4 regions of the Streptomyces sp. BoleA5 genome follow, and region 4 is predicted to be linked to each of the others. Evidence: riboswitches for the same ligand, from Rfam matches in the RefSeq annotation. Region 4 holds a riboswitch; each other region holds the start of a gene.
What was found. A riboswitch is a leader RNA that binds a small molecule or an ion and turns the genes downstream of it on or off. The one in region 4 is predicted to bind cyclic di-AMP.

Region 1 (5,818 bases), on a different contig from region 4:
TCTTGGGGACCACGTCGTCGAACAGGGTGAACACGATCCGTCCGGCGGGCTCGCCGTCGATCGTGATGTCGAAGAACACGTCGTTGCTGTTCATGCCCCCATTTTCGCATCCGTGACGCCCGGCCTCCGACGCGCCCCGCGGAAACGCGCTTGACGGGCGACCCGGCCGGACACCACCATCCGGGGCATGCCCGAATCCGTGATCTTGGAAGGCCGGCACGTCCGCCTGGAGCCGCTGAGCGCCGCCCACACGGACGGGCTGCTGCGCGCCGCCAGCGAATCCCGCGACACCTACGCCTACACCAAGGTGCCCGAGGACCGTGAGGCGATGGCGCGCTACGTCGAGGAGGCCCTCCAGGAGCAGGCGAGCGGCGCCTCGCTCCCCTTCGCCGTGCGGGACGTCAGGCGCGACGCCCTGATCGGTTCCACCCGGTTCCTCGACCTCGACTACTGGACGGCCACCCCCGCCCGGCCCGCGGGCCCCTCCGTGCCCCGCGACGGCGCGGTGCCCACCGTCGCCGAGATCGGCAGCACCTGGCTCGCCGCCTCCGCCCAGCGCACCCCCTGCAACACCGAGGCGAAGCTGCTGCTGCTCACCCACGCGTTCGACGTGTGGGGTGTGTTCCGCGTCACCTTGAAGACGGACGCGCGCAACGCGCTTTCCCGGTCGGCGATCGAACGCATCGGCGGCCGCTTCGAGGGCATTCGCCGCGCCCACATCCGTGCCGTGGACGGCACCGTCCGCGACAGCGCGTACTACTCGGTCCTCGCCGAGGAGTGGCCCGGCGTCCGCGCCGCGCTGGAGGCCCGTCTGGCCTGAGCCCGGCGGCGTACGCGAGGACGGGCCGGCCCTCGTGGGGTCCGGCCCGTCCGTGCGCGGCGGTGGGGTTACGGGATGCGCACGCCCGCCTCGGTGGAGAGACGGTCGATCTCGGCGAGCTCGTCGGCGCCGAGCGGGCCCGCGTCGAGGGCGGCGAGGTTCTGGTCGAGCTGGGCCACGCTGCTCGCGCCGATGAGCACGGACACGACCCGCGGGTCGCGCAGCACCCAGGTCAGGGCCAGCTGGGCCAGGGTCTGGCCGCGCTCGCCCGCGAGCTTGTCGAGGGCGCGCAGGAAGGTGAGCTTCCGCTCGGTCAGGGCGTCGCGCTTGAGGAAGTGGCCCAGCGCCATCCGCGAGTCGGCGGGCACGCCGTCCAGGTAGCGGTCGGTGAGCTGGCCCTGGGCGAGCGGCGAGTACGCGATGAGGGCGGTTCCGGTGTCGCCGACGGCGTCGAGGACGCCGTCCTCCGGGTCGCGCTGGAGAATGCTGTAGGCCGCCTGGTGGATCAGCAGGGGGGTGCCCAGCTCGCGCAGGATCTCGGTCGCGCGGCGGTGTGCCTCGGCGGGGTAGTTGGAGATGCCGGCGTAGAGGGCCTTGCCCTGGCGGACCGCGGAGTCCAGGGCGCCCATGGTCTCCTCCAGGGGCGTGTCCGGGTCGAAGCGGTGCGAGTAGAAGACGTCGACGTGGTCCAGGCCCATGCGGCCCAGGGACTGGTCGAGGGAGGACAGCATGTACTTGCGGCTGCCCCACTCGCCGTACGGACCGGGCCACATGTCGTACCCGGCCTTGGTCGCGATGAAGAGCTCGTCGCGGTACGGGCGGAAGTCCTGGGCGAGGAGCGTGCCGAAATTGGCCTCGGCCGAGCCCGCGGGCGGGCCGTAGTTGTTGGCCAGGTCGATGTGGACCACGCCGCGGTCGACGGCGCGGCGCAGCACCGCGCGCTGGTTCTCCAGCGGCGAGGTGTCGCCGAAGTTGTGCCACAGGCCCAGGGACACGACGGGCAGCAGGACCCCACTGCGCCCGGTCCTGCGGTAGTCCATCGAGGTGTAGCGGTCGTCGGCGGCGAGATAGGGCACGCGAGGGCTCCTGGGCGATGTAAGAAAATGTGCTGGATTGGGAGGCTACCGTCGCCGAATCGACGCTGTCACGCCCGTTTTCCGGAGTTCCGTCGTCGTCCGCCCGCTCTTCCGGCCCCTCCGGAGGGGGCGTTGTGGCGTACGCCACACCGCGGACGGTGCCGTATCCGCGCATCCGGGAATCGCCGGCCGCCCCCGGCGGTTGGCTCAGGGGGTGTTCGTGCGGGCGGCCCCTCAGAAGGGCGCGGTCGAGGGTGGATTGGACCGGAACACGTCCGCTCTTATCCGGCATTGATGCATCTAACCGGACATATGCGCCCACAGTGCATGCGTAATACCTCGTTGCGTGATGGGTGTCACGTGCCGGACACGCAGCGCAGGCCCCGGGCGACGCAGCGTCGATTTTCCCCGCCGAATTTCACCGGGCGATGTCGCGTGATTACCGAGGGGCAATTTTTCGCCTACGCAGAGCGGACACTTCTCACGTAACGTCACGCAGGTAATTGATCGACTTGCGGTATGCCGGGGGGCGTGATTCCGCTCCTTGCCCCGGAACGATTCCGTCGTTTAGCTTCCAGATCTCGCAGGACAAATGCCTGCGAGATTCTTCCGGGTGGAACGCCTAGTCCTGCCGCTGCCCGGACGCCGGATGACAAGACCGCACGGCAGGAGCGGGGGACCCAGGTAGTTTGCCGTTCCCGTTGGTCTCGGGACGGCTAGGGGTGAAGTCGCAGTGACACGCCTTCATACGGCGTGCCTCATTGCGGCCGGGCATCTCCAGCCCGAACCCGACAGCTTACCTCGCAGGCGTCGGAGAGGAATTCGGCATGCCCGGTAAGGGAAAGCACCGTCGTCCGCGGAACACCCGTATCACCCGTATCAGCGCGCTGGCCGGCACCACCGGTGCGGCCGTGGCGCTCCCGATCATCGGTGCCACCGGTGCCCACGCCGCTCCCGTGAGCGTCTGGGACAAGGTCGCGGCCTGCGAGAGCACCAACAACTGGTCCATCAACACCGGTAACGGCTTCTACGGCGGCCTGCAGTTCACCCAGAGCACCTGGGCCGGCTTCGGCGGCACGAAGTACGCCCCGCGCGCGGACCTCGCCACCAAGGCTCAGCAGATCGCGACCGCGGAGAAGGTCCTGGCGACCCAGGGCCCGCAGGCCTGGCCCGTGTGCGGTCCGAAGGCCGGTCTGACCAAGGCGATGGCCAACCCGTCGGCCACCCCGGAGAGCGTCTCCGGCACGGCCGCGAAGCCCGCCGCCAAGCCCGCCGCCCCCGCCAGGAAGGCCGAGGCGCCGAAGGCCACCACCGCGCCGAAGGCCACCACCGCGCCGAAGAGCGCCGGCGGCTCCTACGCGGTCGCCGGCGGCGACACCCTCTCCAAGATCGCCGACGCCCGGTCGGTCCAGGGCGGCTGGCAGAAGCTGTACGCCGACAACAAGTCGGTCATCGGCGGCAACCCGAACCTGATCTACCCGGGTCAGGTCCTGTCCCTCGGGGAGAAGGCCGCCGCCAAGCCCGCGCCGAAGGCCGCGAAGGCCGCCCCGGCCGCCGCCAAGGCCGCCTACACCTCCGGCTACACCGCCCCGCTCGACCGCGTCACCCTGGGCACCGCCTACCACCAGGCCGGCGCCATGTGGTCCAAGGGCTACCACACCGGTGTCGACTTCATCGCCTCGACCGGCACCAAGGTGAAGTCGATCGCCGCCGGCACCGTGGTCTCCTCGGGCTGGGGCGGCTCGTACGGCAACCAGGTCGTCGTCAAGCACGCCGACGGCCGGTACTCGCAGTACGCCCACCTGTCCTCGCTGTCGGTCTCGGCCGGCCAGACGGTCTCGGCCGGTCAGCAGCTGGGCCTGTCGGGCGCCACCGGCAACGTGACCGGTCCGCACCTGCACTTCGAGGTGCGCACCACCCCCGACTTCGGCTCCGACATGGACCCGCTGGCCTACCTGCGCGCCCACGGCGTCAACGTCTGATTGAACTGATCCACCGTCATCCGGCGGTAGCCTGTGCCCTGTTCCCCGCTTGTTGGGAACAGGGCACATGCCTTTGGTCTGTGACCGAAAACGGATCGAATATTTCCATTTCTTGTTTCCTCTCGAACGGTCGATCAGTAGCCTCTGTCGCACGTGGTCGTGTCCACGACCACGTGTCCCGATCGCCGACGACGAGTTGGAGCCGTTGATGGAGCGTCCCGCCTGGGCCCCGCAAGGCATCGATCTTTCCGTGCCGAGCGTGTCCCGCATCTACGACTACTACCTGGGCGGCTCGCACAACTTCGAGGTCGACCGGGAGGCCGGACGGCGGGCCATCGAGGCATTTCCGGGGCTGCCGAAGATCATGCAGGCCAACCGCGCTTTCATGCGCAGGGCGGTGCGCTTCTCCGTCGACCAGGGCATCACCCAGTTCCTCGACATCGGCTCCGGCATTCCCACCTTCGGCAACGTCCACGAGGTCGCCCAGGCCGCCAGTCCCGGCGCCCACGTCGTCTACGTCGACCACGACCCGGTCGCCGTCGCCCACAGCCGTGCCGTGCTGGAGGGCGTCGAGCACGCCGCCATCGTCGCCGCCGACCTGCGTTCCCCCCGCGACATCCTGGACAGCGCCGAGGTCCGCGGGCTCATCGACCTGGAGCGCCCGGTCGCGCTGCTGCTCGTCGCGGTCCTGCACTTCCTCGAGGACGCCGACGAACCGGCCAAGGCGGTGGCCGAGTTGCGGGATGCCATCGCCCCCGGCAGCCTGCTGGTCGTCACCCACGCCTCGGTCGAGGGAGGCCCGCGCAGACCCGAGGAGGGGGAGCGGGTCGAGAACGTCTACCGCAGCGCGAGCTCACCGCTGATCATGCGGTCCCGGGCCGGGGTGGAGCGCTTCTTCGACGGCTTCGACCTCGTCGAGCCCGGCCTGGTCTCCGCGCCGTTGTGGCGCCCCGACGGCTCGGACGACGAGGAACTCGACCCGGTCGTCTTCAGCGGGTTCGCGGGCGTCGGCCGCAAGGCGTGACCGTGACCAGAGAACCCGGCCCGGAGCCGGAGCCCGCCGACAGTCTGCGGCGCTTCGCGATCATCTGGAGCCGGGCGATCTACCCGGCCACCGCCACCTCCATGACGCGCGGCGAGTTCGAGGAGTACCTGCTCCCGCTCGCCGCGCGTCTCAACGCCACCCTGCGCGCGCAGCCCTTCGACCCCCGTCCGGCCGCGGAGGTCGGCGCCGCGCTCGTGGCCGCGCACTGCACCGACCCCGCCGCGCTCGCGCGCATCCTCGACGTCGTCGACGCCTACCTGCTGCTGTACTGCCCGCCCGGCCCCGCCCTCCCGTCCGAGGAGAGCCGTACCCGGTGCAACCGCCTGCAGCACTGGGTGGCCGCCGGGTACACCCGGGCCCTGCAGGAGCGCACACGGACCGAGCAGGAGGCTTTGTCCCGTGCGGCGCTGGCCGCCCGGGCCGTGACCGAACAGGCCCTCTACGAGAGCGAGGTCCGCTTCCGCGCGGTCTTCCAAGGCGCCTCCATAGGCATCGGCATCGCCGACATGGACGGCCGCGTCCTGGACGTCAACGCCGCACTCACCACCATGTTCGGCGGCCTGGAGCGGCACATCCGCAGCCGGAACGTCTACGACTGGGTGCACCCGGACGACGCCCCCGAGGTCTGGGAGATGCAGCGCCAGCTCAACCGGGGCGAACGCGACCACTACCGCATGGAGAAGGCCTACTACCGGCCGGACGGCACCGTCCTGTGGACCAATCTGACGGTCTCCCTGCTGCGTGACGCCGGCGGCGTCCCCCAGTACATGCTCGCGCTGATGGAGGACATCACCGAGGAGCGCCTGCTCAGCGAGCGGCTGCGGTACGAGGCCACCCACGACGCCCTCACCGGTCTCGCCAACCGGAACCTGTTCTTCGAGCGCCTGGAGCAGAC
Region 2 (5,818 bases), on a different contig from region 4:
CACGCGGCTACGCGTACAAGGAAGTCGCCAAGCAGCTCTACATCTCGGTGAAGACGGTCGAGTCGCACGTCTCGGCGGTGCTGCGCAAGCTGCAGCTCAGCAACCGGCACGAACTCACCCGCTGGGCGACCGCCCGCCGGCTGGTCTGAGGCCGCGCGGCGCGGGCGTCACGCCGGCCGTGCGGCGCCCGCGAAGGGCATCTGGTCGACCGGGGCGAGCTTGACGACGTCACCGGTGCGGGGGGCGTGGATCATCATGCCGTTGCCCACGTACAGGCCGACGTGGCTGATGCCCGAGTAGAAGAACACCAGGTCGCCGGGCTCCAGTTGGGAGCGGGAGACCCGGGTGCCCGCGTTGATCTGGGTGTACGTCGTGCGCGGCAGGGACACCCCGCCCGAGCGCCACGCGGCCTGCGTGAAGCCCGAGCAGTCGTACGCCGAGGGCCCGGTGGCGCCCCAGACGTAGGGCAGACCGAGGGAGTCGTAGGCGAAGGAGACGGCGCGGGCGGCCCGCGCGTTGGGGGCGGCGGCCGGTGCCAGACCGGTACGCGATCCGGTGGCGGCGCGGCCGGCACGGGCCGGGTCGGCGGAACCGTGGCCCCCGGAGGACAGCACCTCGGCGCGCTGCCCGGCGGTGAGCCGGCCGAGCAGCTGCCGTGCGGAGGCCAGGCGCTGCTCCACGGTGTGCTTGTGGCGGGCGAGTTCGGCGCGGGTGCCGCGCAGCTCCGCCAGCTCGCCCTCGGTCTCGGTGCGCAGTTGCTCGATGTCCCGTCGCTGGGCCGACAGCGCGCGCAGCGCGGCGTTCTGGCGGCTGCTCATCCGGTCCAGCATCCCGGCGCGCTCCAGGTAGTCGCCGGGGGAGGAGGCGAGAGCCAGCTGGACGGCGGGGTCGATGCCACCGCCGCGGTACTGGGCGGTGGCGAGGGAGCCGAGGCCGTCCCGGCTGCGGTTGAGGCGCTCGGTCCTGCGGGCGAGTTCGTCCTGGAGGCGCTCGATGCGGCCGGTGGCCGTGTCCGCCTTCTCCTTCGCGCCGTTGTACCGCTCGGTGGCCTGCTCGGCCTCCTCGTACAGCCGGTCCACCCGGGCCCTGGCCTCGTCCGCGGTCAGCCGCGGCTCGGCGTGCCCGGCCTCCCCGAACACCGTCATGGAGGCCGCGCCCGCCAGGGCGAGACCGGCGGCGGTGCGCGCGGTCGTGCCTGCCCGACCGCGATCCTTGGGCCTTCTGTGCGACGTCACGCGACGCCACTCCTTCCGGGCTGTCCGTACGTCCCCCGGCGGTCCGGCGGCGGGCGGACGGGGAGCCGTCCACCGCCGGACCTTCGGCGGGGGCGGCCGTGCCGGGGACGGGGTCCGCGCGGCAGTGGGGATCGGCCACCTGTGGCAGGACGCTAAACCTGGACGCCGCGAGGGGGCTCCGCACTGTGCGGGACTGGTCCGATTCGGCCGTGGACTGCCCACGGATGACCGCTGTTCGACGGGTGACCTGGTCACTTCCGGTCCGGCCGTGACCGATGTGACGGAAGAGTGCGACCTCGGTGACGGGCGCTGGTATGAGCCTGGCTAGGGTCCTGAGCCATGGACGTACTCATCAACCTGATCGTCGGCCTGCACATCATCGGCATCGCCGCGCTGCTGGGCGGCTTCCTCACCCAGATGAAGGCCATGGGCCGCGGCGAGGCCCGTTTCGTGCCGGGCATGCTGCACGGCGCCCTGACCATGCTGGTCACCGGCGCGCTCCTGGTCGGCCTCAACCAGGCCGACGACCAGCCGGTGAACAACATCAAGATCGGTGTGAAGCTCGCGGTCCTGGTGGTGGTCCTCGGCCTGGTCTACGTCAAGCGGGACGAGGAGAAGGTGCCGGCGGCGGCCTTCGGCACCGTGGGTGCGCTGACCACCGCCAACATCTTCATCGCGGTGCTGTGGACCTGAGCCCGGCCATGGAGGGCCGGCCGGGGGCTCAGGCCATCCGGGCGTAGCCGTAGATCGGCATCTCCGTGATCGGGGCGATCTTCACCACGCTCCCGGTGTGGGGGGCGTGGATCATCTGGCCGCCGCCGATGTAGAGGCCGACGTGGGTGATGTCCGAGTAGAAGAAGACCAGGTCGCCGGGTTGCAGCTGGTCGGCGCTCACGCGGCTGCCGAAGTCGACCTGGTCGTAGGTGACACGGGGGATCGAGACGCCCGCGGCGCCCCAGGCGGCCTGGGTCAGGCCCGAGCAGTCGTAGGAGTTCGGGCCGGTGGCGCCGTACACGTACGGCTTGCCCAACTGGGCCCGCGCGAACTCGATCGCCTTGGCCGCCTTGGCGGCGTAGGTCCCGGACGCCGGGGCCGTCGAGCCCGAGGAGCCGGCGGACGAGCCCGACTCCTTCGCCGCCGCCTCCTGCGCGGCCTTCTCCTTGGCGGCGATCTCCGCGGCCTTCTCGGCGGCCTCCTCCTGGCGCTTCTTCTCCAGCGCCGCCAGCCGCGCCTTCTCCTGGGCGGTGAGGCTGTTCAGCAACTTCTGCGCCGCGGCGAGCTTCTGCTTGACCGCGGTCTTCTCCGCGTTCAGCCGCTGCTGCGCCTCGGTCAGCTTCTGCAGGCTCTCGACGGCCTCGGAGCGCTTGGCCGCCGTCTCGGCCTGCTCGGAGCGGAAGGTCTCCAGCGCGTGCTCCTGGCGGTCGGACAGGCGGTCCATCAGGTGCGCCTGGTCCAGGAACTGCTGCGGGTCGGAGGTGAGCAGGAAGGTCGTCGTCCCGTCCAGGCCGCCGCCGCGGTACTGCGCCGCGGCGTACTCGCCGATCGTGCGGCGGGCGGAGTTGAGCGTCTCGGTCTTGCGGGCCACCTGGTCGAGCAGCGCGTCGGCGCGCGTGCGCTGCCGCTCGGTCTGCTCCTTGGCGCCGTTGTAGCGCTCGGTGGCGGCCTCCGCCTGGTGGAAGAGCTTGTCGACCTGCGCCTTCACTTCGGTGATGGAGGGCTTGTCGGGTGAGGCGGGCGCCGCGCTCGCGCTCTCGCCGAAGAGGGTGACGGTCGCCAGTGCGGCGGTCGTGAGTCCCACCGCGGCCCGAGGGCCGGGGACGGTCAGCGCGCGCGGGCGCGGCTTGCGGTGCGTCGCCAAGTCAGGCGGCTCCTTCCGTGGACCGCCTACCGGGTTAGCTGTCGGGTTCGGGCTTCGGAAGGCCGCCCTACGGTCCGTGCGGGCGCGTCGCGCCCGTACCGACCGATTCACCCCAAGGTCGTGGGTCCCCGGCTCCGGCGGTCGCCGGACTCAGCGGAGGCGGTCCGTGACGGCACGGTCGCCGCCGCGTGGAGCGGACCGCCTGATCCGGCACGGTAGTCAACTGCGGGGGTCTGTGGGAACCCTGGTGTTCGAATTGTCCGCAATCATTTCGTGACCTTCACCATTCGGGGCCGTGAAGGGCCCTGTCCTGCCCGCTCGTGACGGGCAGGGGGCCGGACCGGGCGCGGTTCCGGCCGGACGGGCCGGACCGGGCGCGGCGGACCGCGGCGCGCGCGGCGGCCGGCCGGGGACGGCGGCCGGGGCGTCCGGAAGGTACGGGCTCGGGCAAGCGGCGCAACGTTGTCCGTCCCACGGCCTAGACTCGGGAGGCGATGAGCAGCCTCTTTGACGACAGCTTCCTGGCCGGCCTCGAACCGAGGGAGGAGGAGCCCCCGCCGCCTCCCGAGGACGGGCCCGAGACGGTTCCCGACGACCTCTTCGAGGGGCGCTTCGACGCGCCCGTGGACCGGGACGCGTACTACCGCGACGGCGCCCCCCGCCCGGCGGTGGACCCGGCCGCGCTGCTCCAAGGCCTGAACGACGAGCAGCGCGCCGCCGTCGAGCACTCCGGCTCCCCGCTGCTGATCGTCGCCGGCGCCGGCTCCGGCAAGACCCGGGTCCTCACCCACCGCATCGCGTACCTGCTGGGCGCCCGCAAGGTGCACCCCGGCCAGATCCTGGCGATCACCTTCACCAACAAGGCCGCCGGGGAGATGAAGGAGCGCGTCGAGCAGCTGGTCGGCCCGCGCGCCAATGTGATGTGGGTCTCCACCTTCCACAGCGCGTGCGTCCGCATTCTGCGCCGGGAGTCCAAGAGGCTCGGCTTCACCTCCAGCTTCTCGATCTACGACGCGGCCGACTCCAAGCGCCTGATGGCGCTGGTCTGCCGTGACCTGGACCTGGACCCCAAGCAGTTCCCGCCGAAGTCCTTCAGCGCCAAGGTCTCCAACCTCAAGAACGAGCTCATCGACGAGGAGACCTTCGCCGACCAGGCCGAGAACCCCTTCGAGAAAAAGCTCGCCGAGGCCTACGGGATGTACCAGTCGCGGCTGCGCGAGGCCAACGCGCTCGACTTCGACGACATCATCATGACCACGGTCAACCTGCTGCAGGCCTTCCCGGACGTCGCCGAGCACTACCGGCGCCGCTTCCGGCACGTCCTGGTCGACGAGTACCAGGACACCAACCACGCCCAGTACACCCTGGTGCGCGAGCTGGTCGGCACGGCGTCCGGGGACGCGGCCGAGGGCGAGGAGCCCGCCGAGCTGTGCGTGGTCGGTGACGCCGACCAGAGCATCTACGCCTTCCGCGGCGCCACGATCCGCAACATCCTCCAGTTCGAGGAGGACTACCCGCAGGCCCGCACCATCCTGCTGGAGCAGAACTACCGCTCCACCCAGAACATCCTGACCGCGGCCAACGCCGTCATCGAGCGCAACGCCTCGCGCCGGCCGAAGAACCTGTGGACCGAGGCCGGACAGGGCCCGGTCATCACCGGTTACGTCGCCGACCAGGAGCACGACGAGGCGCAGTTCATCGCCGACGAGATCGACCGGCTCACCGACGCCGGGGACGCCCGCCCCGGTGACGTGGCGGTCTTCTACCGGACCAACGCGCAGTCCCGTGTCTTCGAAGAGGTCTTCATCCGCGTCGGCCTGCCCTACAAGGTCGTCGGCGGGGTCCGCTTCTACGAGCGCAAGGAGGTCCGGGACGTCCTGGCCTACCTGCGCGTGCTCGCCAACCCCGAGGACACCGTCCCGCTGCGCCGCATCCTGAACGTGCCCAAGCGCGGCATCGGGGAGCGCGCCGAGGCGATGGTCGACGCCCTGGCCTCGCGCGAGCGGATCTCCTTCGCCGCCGCGCTGCGCCGGGTCGACGAGGCCTTCGGCATGGCCGCCCGCTCGCTCAACGCCGTCAAGCGCTTCAACGAGCTGCTGGAGGAGCTGCGCACCGTCGTCGACTCCGGCGCCGGGCCCGCCACCGTCCTGGAGGCCGTGCTGGAGCGCACGGGCTATCTGGCCGAGCTCCAGGCCTCCACCGACCCGCAGGACGAGACCCGCATCGAGAACCTCCAGGAACTCGCGGCGGTCGCCCTGGAGTTCGAGCAGGAGCGCACCGAGGAGGAGCCCGGCACGCTCGCCGAGTTCCTGGAGCGGGTCGCGCTGGTCGCCGACTCCGACCAGATCCCGGACGACGACGAGGGCGGCGGCGTCATAACGCTGATGACCCTGCACACCGCCAAGGGCCTGGAGTTCCCGGTGGTCTTCCTGACCGGCATGGAGGACGGGGTCTTCCCGCACATGCGCGCGCTCGGTCAGACCAAGGAACTGGAGGAGGAGCGGCGGCTCGCCTACGTCGGTATCACGCGGGCGCGGCAGCGGCTGTACGTGACGCGGTCCACCATGCGCAGCGCCTGGGGCCAGCCCTCGTACAACCCGGCCTCGCGCTTCCTGGAGGAGATTCCGGAGCCGCTCATCGAGTGGAGGCGCACGGGCGCCTCCGCGGCACCCTCCGCCTCGGTGTCGGCGGCGGCCTCGATGCTGTCGCGTTCCTCCTCCAAGAG
Region 3 (5,818 bases), on a different contig from region 4:
GGTGCACCGGCTTGAGCCCGTCGCGGGCGTCCGGGAGCGCGCGCGAGTAGATGACCGAGTAGGCGTACTCGAGGAAGGACCCCTGCATCTCGTCGACGACGTCGATGTCGAGGATGCGCTCCTCGAAATCGTCCGGCGGCGGGGTCTTCGTGGTGCGGCGGGCCATCAGGGCGCTGCTCCTTCGGCTGGACCTCATCGGATAAGGACACGGGACTGACGCGGACCATTGTGGACCGCCCCACCGACAGCCCGGACCACCCCCCCGGCTCATACCTGGCGGTGACGGGAACTTCGCGGGCCGTTTGTCCGCTGCCTAGAGTGGCAGGTCTCAGCACAAAACAACGAGTACGCGACCGGAAGGACAGCTTGCCCATGGGTCACACGGCCACGCCGGAGGCAGAATCCGGCGGCCTCACCGCGACCGAGCACCGCCTGGCCAACGGCCTGCGCGTCGTGCTCTCCGAGGACCACCTCACCCCGGTCGCCGCGGTCTGCCTCTGGTACGACGTCGGTTCCCGCCACGAGGTGAAGGGCCGTACCGGACTCGCCCACCTCTTCGAGCACTTGATGTTCCAGGGCTCCGCGAACGTCACGGGCAACGGCCACTTCGAACTGGTCCAGTCCGCCGGCGGCTCCCTCAACGGCACCACCAGCTTCGAGCGCACCAACTACTTCGAGACCATGCCGGCCCACCAGTTGGAGCTCGCGCTCTGGCTGGAGGCCGACCGCATGGGCAGTCTGCTGTCCGCACTGGATCTGCAGAGCCTGGACAACCAGCGCGACGTGGTCAAGAACGAGCGCCGCCAGCGGTACGACAACGTTCCCTACGGCACCGCCTTCGAGCGCCTGACGGCGATGGCGTACCCGGACGGCCACCCGTACCACCACACCCCCATCGGCTCGATGGCGGACCTGGACGCCGCCTCCCTGGAGGACGCCCGGGCCTTCTTCCGGACGTACTACGCGCCGAACAACGCAGTCCTCGCGGTCGTCGGCGACATCGACCCGGAACAGACCCTGGCCTGGATCGAGAAGTACTTCGGCACCATCCCGGCCCACGACGGCAAGCCGGCGCCCCGTGACGGTTCACTCCCCGGGGTGATGGGCGGGCAGCTCCGCGAGGTCGTCGAGGAGGACGTCCCCTCGCGCGCGCTGATGGCCGCCTACCGGCTGCCGCACGACGGCACCCGCGAGGCCGACGCCGCGGACCTGGCGCTGACCGTGCTCGGCGGCGGGGAGTCCTCGCGGCTGCACAACCGCCTGGTGCGCCGGGACCGCAGCGCCGTCGCGGCCGGTTTCGGCCTGCTGCGGCTGGCCGGGGCGCCGTCGCTCGGCTGGCTCGACGTGAAGACGTCCAGCGGCGTCGAGGTGCCCGACGTCGAGGCGGCCGTCGACGAGGAACTGGCCCGCTTCGCCGAGGAGGGCCCGACCCCGGAGGAGATGGAGCGGGCCCAGGCCCAGCTCGAGCGCGAGTGGCTGGACCGGCTCGCCACCGTCGGCGGCCGCGCCGACGAACTGTGCCGGTACGCCGTGCTGTTCGGCGACCCGCAGCTGGCCCTGACCGCCGTCAAGCGCATCCTGGACATCACGGCCGACGAGGTGCGGGCCGTCGCGGCGGCCACCCTGCGGCCGGACAACCGCGCCGCGCTGGTCTACGAGCCCACCGGCTCCGCGGCCGGCGAGGACTCCGACGAGGACGAGGAGGGCGCGGACCAGTGACCGACGTCCACACCACCATGACGTTCCACCCGCAGCCCCGGCCGGGTCAGCCCAGGCCCTGGGCCTTCCCGGCCCCCGAGCGCTCCACGCTGCCCAACGGACTGACGGTGCTGAGCAGCCGGCGGCCCGGGCAGAAGGTCGTCGCCGTCGAGGTGCTGCTCGCGGCGCCGCTCGACGCCGAGCCCGAGGGCCTGGACGGTGTCGCCACGATCATGGCGCGGGCCCTGTCCGAGGGCACCGACAAGCACAGCGCCGAGGAGTTCGCCGCCGAGCTGGAGCGCTGCGGGGCCACCCTCGACGCCCACGCCGACCACCCCGGGGTCCGGGTCTCCCTGGAGGTCCCCGTCTCCCGGCTCGACAAGGGCCTCGGGCTGCTCGCCGACGCGCTGCGCGCCCCGGCGTTCCCGGACGGCGAGGTCGAGCGGCTGGTGCGCAACCGCCTCGACGAGATCCCGCACGAGCTGGCCAACCCCGCGCGACGTGCCGCCATGGCGCTGTCCAAGGAGCTCTTCGCCGCCGACCTGCGCTGCTCCCGGCCGCGCCAGGGCACCGAGGAGACGGTGGCGCGCATCGACGCGGCAGCGGTCCGCGCCTTCTACGACACGTACGTTCGGCCGTTCACCTCGACGGTCGTCGTGGTCGGGGACCTCGCGGGGATCGACCTGGAGGCGCTGCTGGAGAGCACGCTGGGGGAGTGGAGCGGCAAGCCCGCCGAGCGCCGCCCGCTGCCCGCGATCACCGCGGACGACACCGGACGCGTCGTGATCGTCGACCGGCCCGGGTCCGTCCAGACCCAGGTGCTCATCGGCCGTGCCGGCGCCGACCGCCACGACCCCGTCTGGGCCGCCCAGGTGCTCGGCACGTACTGCCTCGGCGGCACGCTGACTTCGCGCCTGGACCGCGTCCTGCGCGAGGAGAAGGGCTACACCTACGGCGTGCGGGCCTTCGGGCAGGTGCTGCTCTCCACTCCGGAGGGCACCGGCGTCTCCCTGCTCGGCATCAGCGGTTCCGTGGCGACCGACGTCACCGCGCCCGCGCTGGCCGACACCTGGCAGGTGCTGCGCACCCTGGCGGCGGAGGGGCTCACCGACGACGAGCGCGACGCCGCCGTGCAGAACCTCGTGGGCGTCGCCCCGCTGCGCTACGAGACGGCCTCGGCGGTGGCGGGGACCTTCGCCGACCAGGTCGAGCAGTCCCTGCCGGACGACTTCCAGGCCCGGCTCTACGAGCGGCTGGCCGTCACCGGCACGGTCGAGGCGACGGCCGCCGCCGTCAACGCCTTCCCCCTGGACCGGCTCGTGGTCGTCCTCGTCGGCGACGCCTCCGTCATCGCGGACCCGATCCGCGAGCTGGGCATCGGCCCGGTCGAGGTCGTCAGCGGCTGACCGGTACCTCCCACCGCGGCCCCGAGCGCCCTCGCGGCGCCCGGGGCCGCGGCGCGTACGCGCCCGTGCGGCCGCCCGGGCGGGGCCGTGCCACGAGGCTCCGCAGGCCGTACGGAAGCCGTCCGCGGGCCGCGCCGGGGCCCTTCCGCGGGGGCATGCACCGCCGGTGAGCTGCGGTGTCGCGCTATTGCGGACGGTTGGGACCGGTTGGCGGCGGGTGTGGCATCCCGCACATATTGCCGGATTTTTTTGGAGCCGGGAGCAACGCGCGGTTAGCGTCCTCGGGTTGCCCGGCGGAATCAGCCGCCACCCGCGGCACCGGAGCAACGATCGCCGAGTCCCCGTCGGGCGTGAGCCTGGGGAGCCGGGGACCCACCTGGGATGTCCCTGGGGTGAATCGGGCGGCGTGCCGCCGCCCGTAGGAGACCTTCCTGCTCCGAACCCGTCAGCTAACCCGGTAGGCGAGAAGGAAGGAAAGGATCTCCGCCTGCCCATGGCGTCGTTCTCCATACGCTCCGCCCTGGCCGGGGCCGCCGCGCTGACCACCGTCACCACCGGCGCGTTCGTCGTGCCCGCCGCGGCCGCCGACGCCCGGACCGAGGGTTCCGCCTTCGCCCGCTGCGCCGCCGTGGCCGGGGACCTGGCCACCCGCCTCGCCGACCAGGCGTCCGCGCAGCACCGGGCCGCCGCCATCGCCCGCAAGCACCACGCCGCCCGCGTCGCGCGGGCCGAGCGCGCCGCCCGTGAGCGCGCCGCCGAGGTGGCCGCTGCCCAGGCCGCCAAGGCCAAGGCGGCCCGGGAGAGCGGTACCGCGCACGCGTCGCGCAGCGCCGCGGCCGGCCGCGCCGCGATCGGCGGCTGGGCGCTGCCCGTCGCCGGCTCCATCGGCACGCCGTACCACGCGACCAGCGGCCTGTGGTCCTCCGGCTACCACACCGGTGTGGACTTCGTGGCCTCCGTGGGCACCCCGGTGCACGCCGCGGGCGCCGGCACCGTCGTCGAGTCGGGCTGGGGCGGCTCGTACGGCAACAACATCGTGATCCGCCACGCGGACGGCATGTACACCCAGTACGGCCACCTGTCGTCGCTGGGCGTGTCCGTCGGCCAGACCGTCTCCGCGGGCCAGCGGATCGGCCTGTCGGGCGCCACCGGCAACGTGACCGGCCCGCACCTGCACTTCGAGGCCCGTACGGCCCCGTCCTACGGCAGCGACGTGGACCCGCTGGGGTACCTGCGCTCCAAGGGCGTCCGCATCTGAGCCGCATCCGAGCCATTTCCCTCCCCCCACACGAAGGCCCCGGTTCCCCCGCCGGGGCCTTCGGCATGCCGCGCATACCGGCCGTCGGTGTGTCCAAAAACGCTCCATGAATTCAGGGCGGCCGTCGGAATCGGCGCCGTACTGGAATAGAGTCGCGCCAGAAACGCCGACTCTCCGTTACGCGGGGATGAAAGGGCGGACGTCGGCGCGCACCGAAAGGAATCTGCGATGTGGGGTCGGACGTGAACGGGGCCGGCGGCGTCGGCCGGCGGATTTCGGCCCGGGCGGTGTGCACGGCGATCCGCGACGACATCGTCAGCGGGTTCTTCGCGCCGGGGAGCCGGCTGACCGAGGAGCAACTCGCCAAGCGCTACGGGGTGTCGAGGGTTCCGGTGCGCGAGGCGCTGCGCACCCTGGAGTCCGAGGGGTTCGTGCAGACCCGCCGGCACGCCGGGGCGTCCGTCGCCGAGCCCACCGAGCAGGAGGCCGCCGACCTGCTGGACATCCGGGCCCTGCTGGAGCCGCTGGGCGCCGCGCGGGCGGCGCAGCGGCGCACCGAGGCGCATGTGAAGGTGCTGCGCGGGCTCGTCCGGCTGGGCCAGGAGCGTTCCCTGCGGCGCCAGTTGTCGGATCTGCCCGCTCTGGACGGCTGGTTCCACGAGACGCTGGCCCAAGCCTCGGGCAGCCCGACCCTGGTGGCGCAGCTGACCCAGCTGCGGCACAAGATCGCCTGGGTGTACGCGGTGGACACCCCGGGGCGCGCGGTGGAGTCCTGGGAGGAGCACGGCGCGGTCGTCGACGCCGTGGCGCGCGCAGACGCGGAGCGGGCCCGGCAGTTGATGGCGGCCCATGTGGAGCGGGCGACGGCGGTGCACCGGCTGCGCCGTCCGGAGAGCACGGGGCGCCGCGCCGCGGCGCGGTGAGGAAACGGAAACACGCCGTACACAATTCGGGCGGCCGGGCGCAACAAAAGGGCCGTATACAAAGTGGGTAATCGTGCGCGGATATATTTCCGTGCCGCATCGCGCTGCGCGCTGCCCGAAAAACGTGCGGAAAAGGAGAGAGGGGCGGCCCCGCGAAATCCGGCCGGATTTCGTTCCGGGGCCCGCCCCTTTTGCCGTAAGGCGGCCGCGTGCGGCGTCAGACGGTCTCGGGGAGTTCGTCCAGCCCCTCGGAGACGAGCTTGGCCAGGCTGTCCAGAGCGGCGTCCGCACCGTCGGCGTCCGAAGCGAGCACGACCTCCTCACCGCCGGCCACGCCCAGGCTCAGCACGGCGAGCATCGAGGCGGCGTTGACGGGGGCACCGTCCGCCTTGGCGATGGTGACGGGGACGCCCAAGGCGGTGGCGGCGCGGACGAAGATCGAAGCGGGACGTGCGTGCAGGCCCTCGGCCCAGCCGATGGTGACGCGGCGCTCAGCCATGGTGTTGCCCTTCGGGTCGTTCCTAAAGAGGTCT
Region 4 (5,818 bases):
TGCAGCCGGAGGAAATTGGGGCATAGGCGTGTCGGTGGGAGGCGGGAGGTTCCCATGCCGGTCCTGGCGGAGGTCGAGTTCCCCGGTGTGACGGCCCTGCAGTACGAGGAGGCGAACCACCGTGCGGGGTTCGGGCCCGAGCATCCTCCCGCGGGCCTGCTCGCCCATTCCGCCGTGATCACCAATGAGGGGCTGCGGCTGGTGAACGTCTGGCAGTCCGCCCAGGCGCTCGAGGCCTTCATGGAGATCATGATGCCCGTCGCGAAGGAGTCCGGTTTCCCGGAGCCGAGCGGGCCGCCGAGGATCTCGGAGCTCTACAACTTCGTCGTCCCGTAGACACGGACCGGCGGCCCTGGATGACGGGGGGTGTCACCAGGACCGCCGGAGTTCGTGTGGTCGTACGGGGCCGTTCACGGTCTGCCGCGAAGAGCCGCGGCCGTTCGCGTCCCGGCCGGCCGCCTCAGACGGAGAGGCCCTTGCTGCGCAGCCAGCCCATCGGGCCGATCGGGTCGCCGCCGCCGGGGCGCACCTCGAGGTGCAGGTGCGGACCGGTGACGTTGCCCGTGGCGCCGACCCGGCCGATGGTGTCACCGGTGTCGACCTTGCCGGAGGTGACGATCATCGAGGAGAGGTGGCAATACCAGAGCTCGGTACCGTCGTCGAGGGTCAGGATGATGCGGTAGCCGTACGAACCGGCCCAGCCCGCCTCGGTGATGGTGCCGCTGTGGATGGCCTTGACCGGGGTGCCGGTCGGGGCGGCGAAGTCCTGGCCGGTGTGGGTGTTGGCCCACAGCGAGCTGGACTCGCCGAAGCCGGCGGTCAGCGTGTACGAGGAGACCGGCTTGACGAAGCTCTTGGCGAGCGCGGCCAGGCGCTCGGCCTCGATCTTCTTCGCGGCCTCCGCCGCGGCCTTCTTCTTGGCGGCGGCCTCGGCGCGGACCCGCTCCTGCGCGGCGGACTTGGCGGCCTTGGCCGACGCCTCCTGCTGTGCGGCGGTCCTGGCGGCCCGGTCGGCGGCGGTCCGCTGCTGCTGGGCCTGGTCGAGGATGCGGTTGCGCAGCGCCTCACCCGCGTCGGGGCTCAGGGCCTCGGCGACCTGCTTGGCCTCGGGGGCGCTGTCGTCCTCGACGAGGGCTCCGATGCCGGGCAGCTGCGACGCGTCGGGCAGATGGGGCAGGGAGACGGGGAGCGGGTTCTTGCCCTCGGCGGTGGCGACCCCTCCGACGCCGAGCACGGCCACGGCCGCGACCCCGAAGACCGCGGAACCGCGGCCCATGGAACGCTGCTTGGCGACGCGGTGCCGGGCGCGACGGGGGCCGGGGGACTCCTCGGTGGGGTTCCACGGCTCGGCCTGCGGGTCCTCGCGGGGTACGCCCTCGGCGTCCCGGGTGCTGCCGAAGGCCTCGAAGGCCTCGATATCCTCCTGCCGCGGGAGGGCGGCAGGGGCTTCGTACGCCTCTGGACCGGCGGCCTCGGGCTGCGCGGCGCCGGCGTCCGGGGAGGGCGTCTCCACGGCGGCGGCCGCGTCGAGCCAGCCGGCGGCCATGTTCCACTGGCCGGTGTCCCAGCCGTCGATGGCGTTCTTCGTCGGCGGTGCCTGCTCGGCGGCCGGGGGATTCCAGCCGGCGGCGATGTTCCACTCGGCGGTGTCCCACTCGGAGTACGCGGTCGCGGACCCCTGTTGCTGTCCGGGTATCAGGGCAGGCTCGTTCGACGCCACGCGGGCGCGCTCCTTTCCTTCCTTCTCGCCTACCGGGTTAGCTGACGGGTTCGGAGCAGGAAGGTCTCCTACGAGGACCGCGAACGGCCCCCGATTCACCCCAGGAAGTGGTTCCCCGGTTCCCGCGGACGGGATTCGGCAAGCGCACGGCGCCGCCCTGTCGGCGGCGGAATAACCGCGCTGCGTTATCGAACGTTAATAGAGGCGCCCGCCAATTCCAAGCCACTCAAGCGAGTTCATGACGGGAATCTATGGGGATGGACAGGGCATAAGCGGACATTGAGCCGTGACTGCCGTGACCTACGGGAAATGTGAGTGTGCATCAGTCGTTATGCGGAAGGGAGTGCCGCGCTCACGAGGAGTGATGGTCACCCCGGGCCCCGGCCGCCGAGCGCGCGCCCCAGACGGCCGCCCAGACGCTCCGCCGACGCGTCGGCGGAGCGGTGTGCCGCGAGCATTCCGTGCACTTCACGCTGCAGGACCCGGGTGAACGTGACGTAGTGCGCGGTCGCCGGACGGGCCCTGGCGGCCTGCAGCGCGCACCACAGCAGGGTCGTGTAACCGGGGGTCGCGGCGGACGGCGAGGGCGAGGGCTCCGAGCCGCGGCCCGCGGGGCGGTCGTAGAACCAGGCGCGGGGGTCGTGAGGATCGTCACAGTTGACATCCCCGGCCCCGTATGCAGAGCGTCGGGCGGGGGCGAAACCCGCGCTGAGCAGGGCATGTTGGGCGCCGCGTCCAGTCAGGAAGCGAATCAGGTCGGCGGCGTCGCCGGGGCGGTCGCTGGTGGCCGCCACGCCCAGGCTCTGCCCGCCGAGGGCGGCGACTCCGGGGAGCCGGGCCACGCCGAACCGGACGCCGGGGGCGAGGGCGGCGTCGAGCCGGTTGTAGGCGTACGGCCAGTTGCGCATCAGCACGCTCTGCCCCTCGGTGAACTGGGCGAGGGTGACCGACTCGTCGGCCTCCAGGGACTCCGGGTTGAGGTTGTTGGCCGCGCCCAGCCGCCCGAGCTCGTCCAGGCCCTCGCGCAGCCCGTCCTGGGTGCCGATGTAGCGGCCGTCGCCGTCGACGAGTTCGACGCCCGCGGTCCAGAAGGTCTCCAGGGTGTTGACGGTCAGGCCCTCGTACGCGCGCAGTTGGGTGGTGTAGGCGGCGTGGCCGAGCGGGCGGACGTCGGCGAGCAGGTCGCCGATCTTGGCGTAGCCGCGCAGGTCCGCGGGACGGCGGCCGGCCTTGGCGAGGTCGTCCGTGCGGTAGTAGAGCAGGCCGACGTCGGTGTTGAAGGGCACGGCGTAGGTGCGGCCCTTCCAGCGCCCGGCGTCCGCGGCCTGGCGCAGGAAGTCACCGTCCACGAGGGCGGGGTCGAGCGGACGCAGCAGCCCGCTGTCGGCGAACTCGGCGATCCAGCTGATGTCGAGGTTGACCACGTCGTACGCGGCGGTACCGGACTGGAAGGCGCCGATCAGCTCGCTGCGCTGCTCGTCGGAGGCGGAGGGGAGCTCGACGAGCCGGGCGGGCCGGTCCGGGTTGCGCCGGTTCCACTGGTCGATCAGGGCGCGCCGGACGCCGGGTTGCCCGCCGGCGGTGAGGTCGGCGTCGCTGGCGACGATCAGCGGCCGGGAGCGGTCGGGTTCCGGGGCCGGGGCGGTGGCGGGGCCGCCGCAGGCCGCGGTGGCCGGCGCGAGCAGGGCGAGCAACGCGAGCAGCACGCCGAGGGCGCGGCGCCGGCGCCGTACGGAGAGCGGGGGCCGGAGGCTGCCGCCCGCGCCTGCGGGGGCCATGGCGGTCATGACCCTCCCGAGGTGAGGCGGGTGATGGTCTCCGCGACCCGGTTCGGCAGGTCCTGCGTGGCCGCGAGGCAGGCGCCGCCGCCCTCCGTCACCGCCTTGTTGAAGCGCAGCGAGCAGCCGTAGCTCTCCAGGGAGACCACCAGCACGGGGACGTCCACGTCCGGCGGCTCCTCGCGGGCGCTGTCCTCGTCGTCGGTGACGAGGACGATCAGGGCGCCGGGGGAATCCGCGAGGGCGCGCGACCAGCGGCTCAGGGCGGCGGCCACGGGGGCGTCCCGCTCGACCGGTGCCAGCGCGCGGATCGCGGCGTCCCGCGCGGCCGCGTCGTTCGGCCCGATCGGCAGGAGGGTGCGGCCGGGCACCGCGGCGATGCCGTACCGGTAGCCGGAGGCGCGGGCCAGCACGGAGCGCACCGCGGGGACGTTGGCGCCGGAGTAGGAGGAGCTGGAGACGTCGACGGCGAAGAGGACCTCCCGCCGGGTGCCCGCGGCCCCGCCGTGGTCCCGCAGTGCGGCCTCGATGTCCCCGCGGCCGGCCGGTTCACCGCCCGCCGGGGGGTCGGCGACGAATACGGCGCTGTCCAGCGGGGTGTCGCCGGCCGCGTCCGTCCCGCTGACGTCCGTGCGGAAGCCCTGCGCGGCCAGCGCCCGCTGCCCCGGGCCCGAACGGAGCCAACCGGCGAGCCGGCGCACCGCCTCGGCCCGGTCGGCGCGGTCGGCCCGGCCGGTCTCCCAGGTCACCGGCACGAGGGTGAGGTCGAGGGGCGGCACGTCGGCGGGGTAGTAGGCGGTGTACGGGTCGGACTGGTTGCCCAGGCAGGGGGGACGGGACTCCAGGGCGGGGGTGACGAGGCCGGCCAGAGTGGACTCGGCGGTGAGCAGCGCCTGTTGGGTACCGCGCCGTTCGACCAGCCAGGTGCGGGCGGAGCAGGCAAGAGCCCGGTCGTCCGCCGGGGGCACGGCGTCGGTGGTGACCCGGGTGCCGGGCCTCAGGTGCAGCAACTGGTCCAGGGCCGCGTCCGAGGAGTGCGGTTCCGCGCTGCGGACGACCACATCCTGCGCGTGGGCGGCGTCCACCAGTTGCTGCGCGGTGCTGCCGGTGCGCCCGACGCCCTCCAGCGAGGTGGTCGCGGCGACGACGGCCGGGGAGTGCGCGAGGGTGACCGGCCGGCCGAGGGCGACGACGCTCTCCGGGCGCCGGGTCTCGGCCGCGACCTGGGTGGGGGCGGTGCCGGCCGCCGGTATCCACACGTCCGGGTGCGGCCCCACGTCCCGCAGCGGCAGCGCGCAGTCCCCGCCGCTCCCGCCGTCCTCGCAGGCGCGTTCCGGTTCGGCCCAGGCGGCGGAGGCGCGGAAGGCGGCGATGGTGCGGTCGGCCGGCGCCGCGTAGACGGTGGTGTTGATCTGGCCGCAGCCCTCGGGCCGGCCGCCGAGTGAGGCGGTGGTGCCGGTGGCCTCGCTGTCCTGGAATACGTCCAGCACGGAGGTGAGCGCGGCGCGCGTCTCCGGCGAGGTGAGCACCCGCAGTTCGAGCGGGGCGGGGCACAGCGGTGCGGGGCGGTGCGCCCACGTCCAGCCGGTGACTCCGGCCGCGAGGAGCGCCAGGGCGGTGCCGGCGCCGACGGCCCGGTGCCACAGCGGCTGGTGGGGGCCCGCCGTCCACGTCCAGGTGAACCCGGCGTACTGGGCGAGCCTGCGCAGCGGCGCCAGCCCGCGGGCCCCGCGGGCTGGGCGCGGGGTGAGCCGGGCCTGGGACAGGACGGTGTCGCCGGCGCTGTTGCTGGAGCGCTCGGTCGGGAACCAGGGGTCGTAGTCCACGCGCTCGTCGAGCGTGGCGGCGTACTCGCCGGCCAGTTCGTGCAGCCGGACCCCGAGCCGCTGCACGGTGACCGGGTCGTACGGGTCGGTGCCCTCGCTCAGCACCCGGACCAGGGCACCGGTGAAGGGCGTCGGGTCGATCCCGTCGCCCTTGTGGATGCGCGAGCCGACCGCCGAGGAGGTGATCAGGGAGAACGGCCGCTCGGGCAGCGGCACCAGACCGGCGTTGCCGGAGTAGCAGCAGTCCAGGACGAGGACGACGCGCTCCGCGCGCGAGGAGGCGAGCAGTCTCAGCAGGTCGCGGTACGGGATGCCGTCGAGACGGGCGCCGTCCTTGGTGGACTCCCGGGTCATCAGGTAGAGCTCGGGCTCACCGCTGCCCAGGTCGACGTAGCCGTGCCCGGTGAAGTAGACCAGCAGCAGGTCCTGGGCCTGGGCGGCGGCGGTGCCGATCAGCCCCAGCGCGCGGTCGCGGGTGCGCGGCTCGGTGAGGG

Region 1: another riboswitch for cyclic di-AMP. It lies ahead of B085_RS0130435 (transglycosylase family protein); the one in region 4 lies ahead of B085_RS0109985 (M23 family metallopeptidase).
Region 2: another riboswitch for cyclic di-AMP. It lies ahead of B085_RS0124315 (C40 family peptidase); the one in region 4 lies ahead of B085_RS0109985 (M23 family metallopeptidase).
Region 3: another riboswitch for cyclic di-AMP. It lies ahead of B085_RS0127675 (M23 family metallopeptidase); the one in region 4 lies ahead of B085_RS0109985 (M23 family metallopeptidase).

Annotation. Positions count from the first base shown of each region.
Region 1 is NZ_KB892124.1:128,762-134,579, forward strand. Features, by position in the region: gene B085_RS0130420 (peptidylprolyl isomerase) at 1-94, opposite strand, end outside; gene B085_RS0130425 (GNAT family N-acetyltransferase) at 188-820, shown strand; gene B085_RS0130430 (aldo/keto reductase) at 889-1,896, opposite strand; cyclic di-AMP (ydaO/yuaA leader) riboswitch at 2,530-2,719, shown strand; gene B085_RS0130435 (transglycosylase family protein) at 2,724-3,878, shown strand; gene B085_RS0130440 (SAM-dependent methyltransferase) at 4,087-4,902, shown strand; gene B085_RS0130445 (putative bifunctional diguanylate cyclase/phosphodiesterase) at 4,899-5,818, shown strand, end outside.
Region 2 is NZ_KB892113.1:15,944-21,761, forward strand. Features, by position in the region: gene B085_RS0124300 (LuxR C-terminal-related transcriptional regulator) at 1-149, shown strand, start outside; gene B085_RS0124305 (C40 family peptidase) at 168-1,235, opposite strand; gene B085_RS0124310 (hypothetical protein) at 1,575-1,928, shown strand; gene B085_RS0124315 (C40 family peptidase) at 1,957-3,093, opposite strand; cyclic di-AMP (ydaO/yuaA leader) riboswitch at 3,101-3,259, opposite strand; gene pcrA (DNA helicase PcrA) at 3,588-5,818, shown strand, end outside.
Region 3 is NZ_KB892117.1:23,536-29,353, reverse strand. Features, by position in the region: gene B085_RS0127690 (DNA gyrase/topoisomerase IV subunit A) at 1-166, opposite strand, end outside; gene B085_RS0127685 (M16 family metallopeptidase) at 373-1,719, shown strand; gene B085_RS0127680 (M16 family metallopeptidase) at 1,737-3,104, shown strand; cyclic di-AMP (ydaO/yuaA leader) riboswitch at 3,426-3,582, shown strand; gene B085_RS0127675 (M23 family metallopeptidase) at 3,598-4,362, shown strand; gene B085_RS0127670 (GntR family transcriptional regulator) at 4,593-5,285, shown strand; gene B085_RS0127665 (HPr family phosphocarrier protein) at 5,503-5,784, opposite strand.
Region 4 is NZ_KB892094.1:96,156-101,973, reverse strand. Features, by position in the region: gene B085_RS0109990 (hypothetical protein) at 55-336, shown strand; gene B085_RS0109985 (M23 family metallopeptidase) at 461-1,720, opposite strand; cyclic di-AMP (ydaO/yuaA leader) riboswitch at 1,732-1,871, opposite strand; gene B085_RS0109980 (extracellular solute-binding protein) at 2,089-3,507, opposite strand; gene B085_RS0109975 (caspase, EACC1-associated type) at 3,504-5,818, opposite strand, start outside.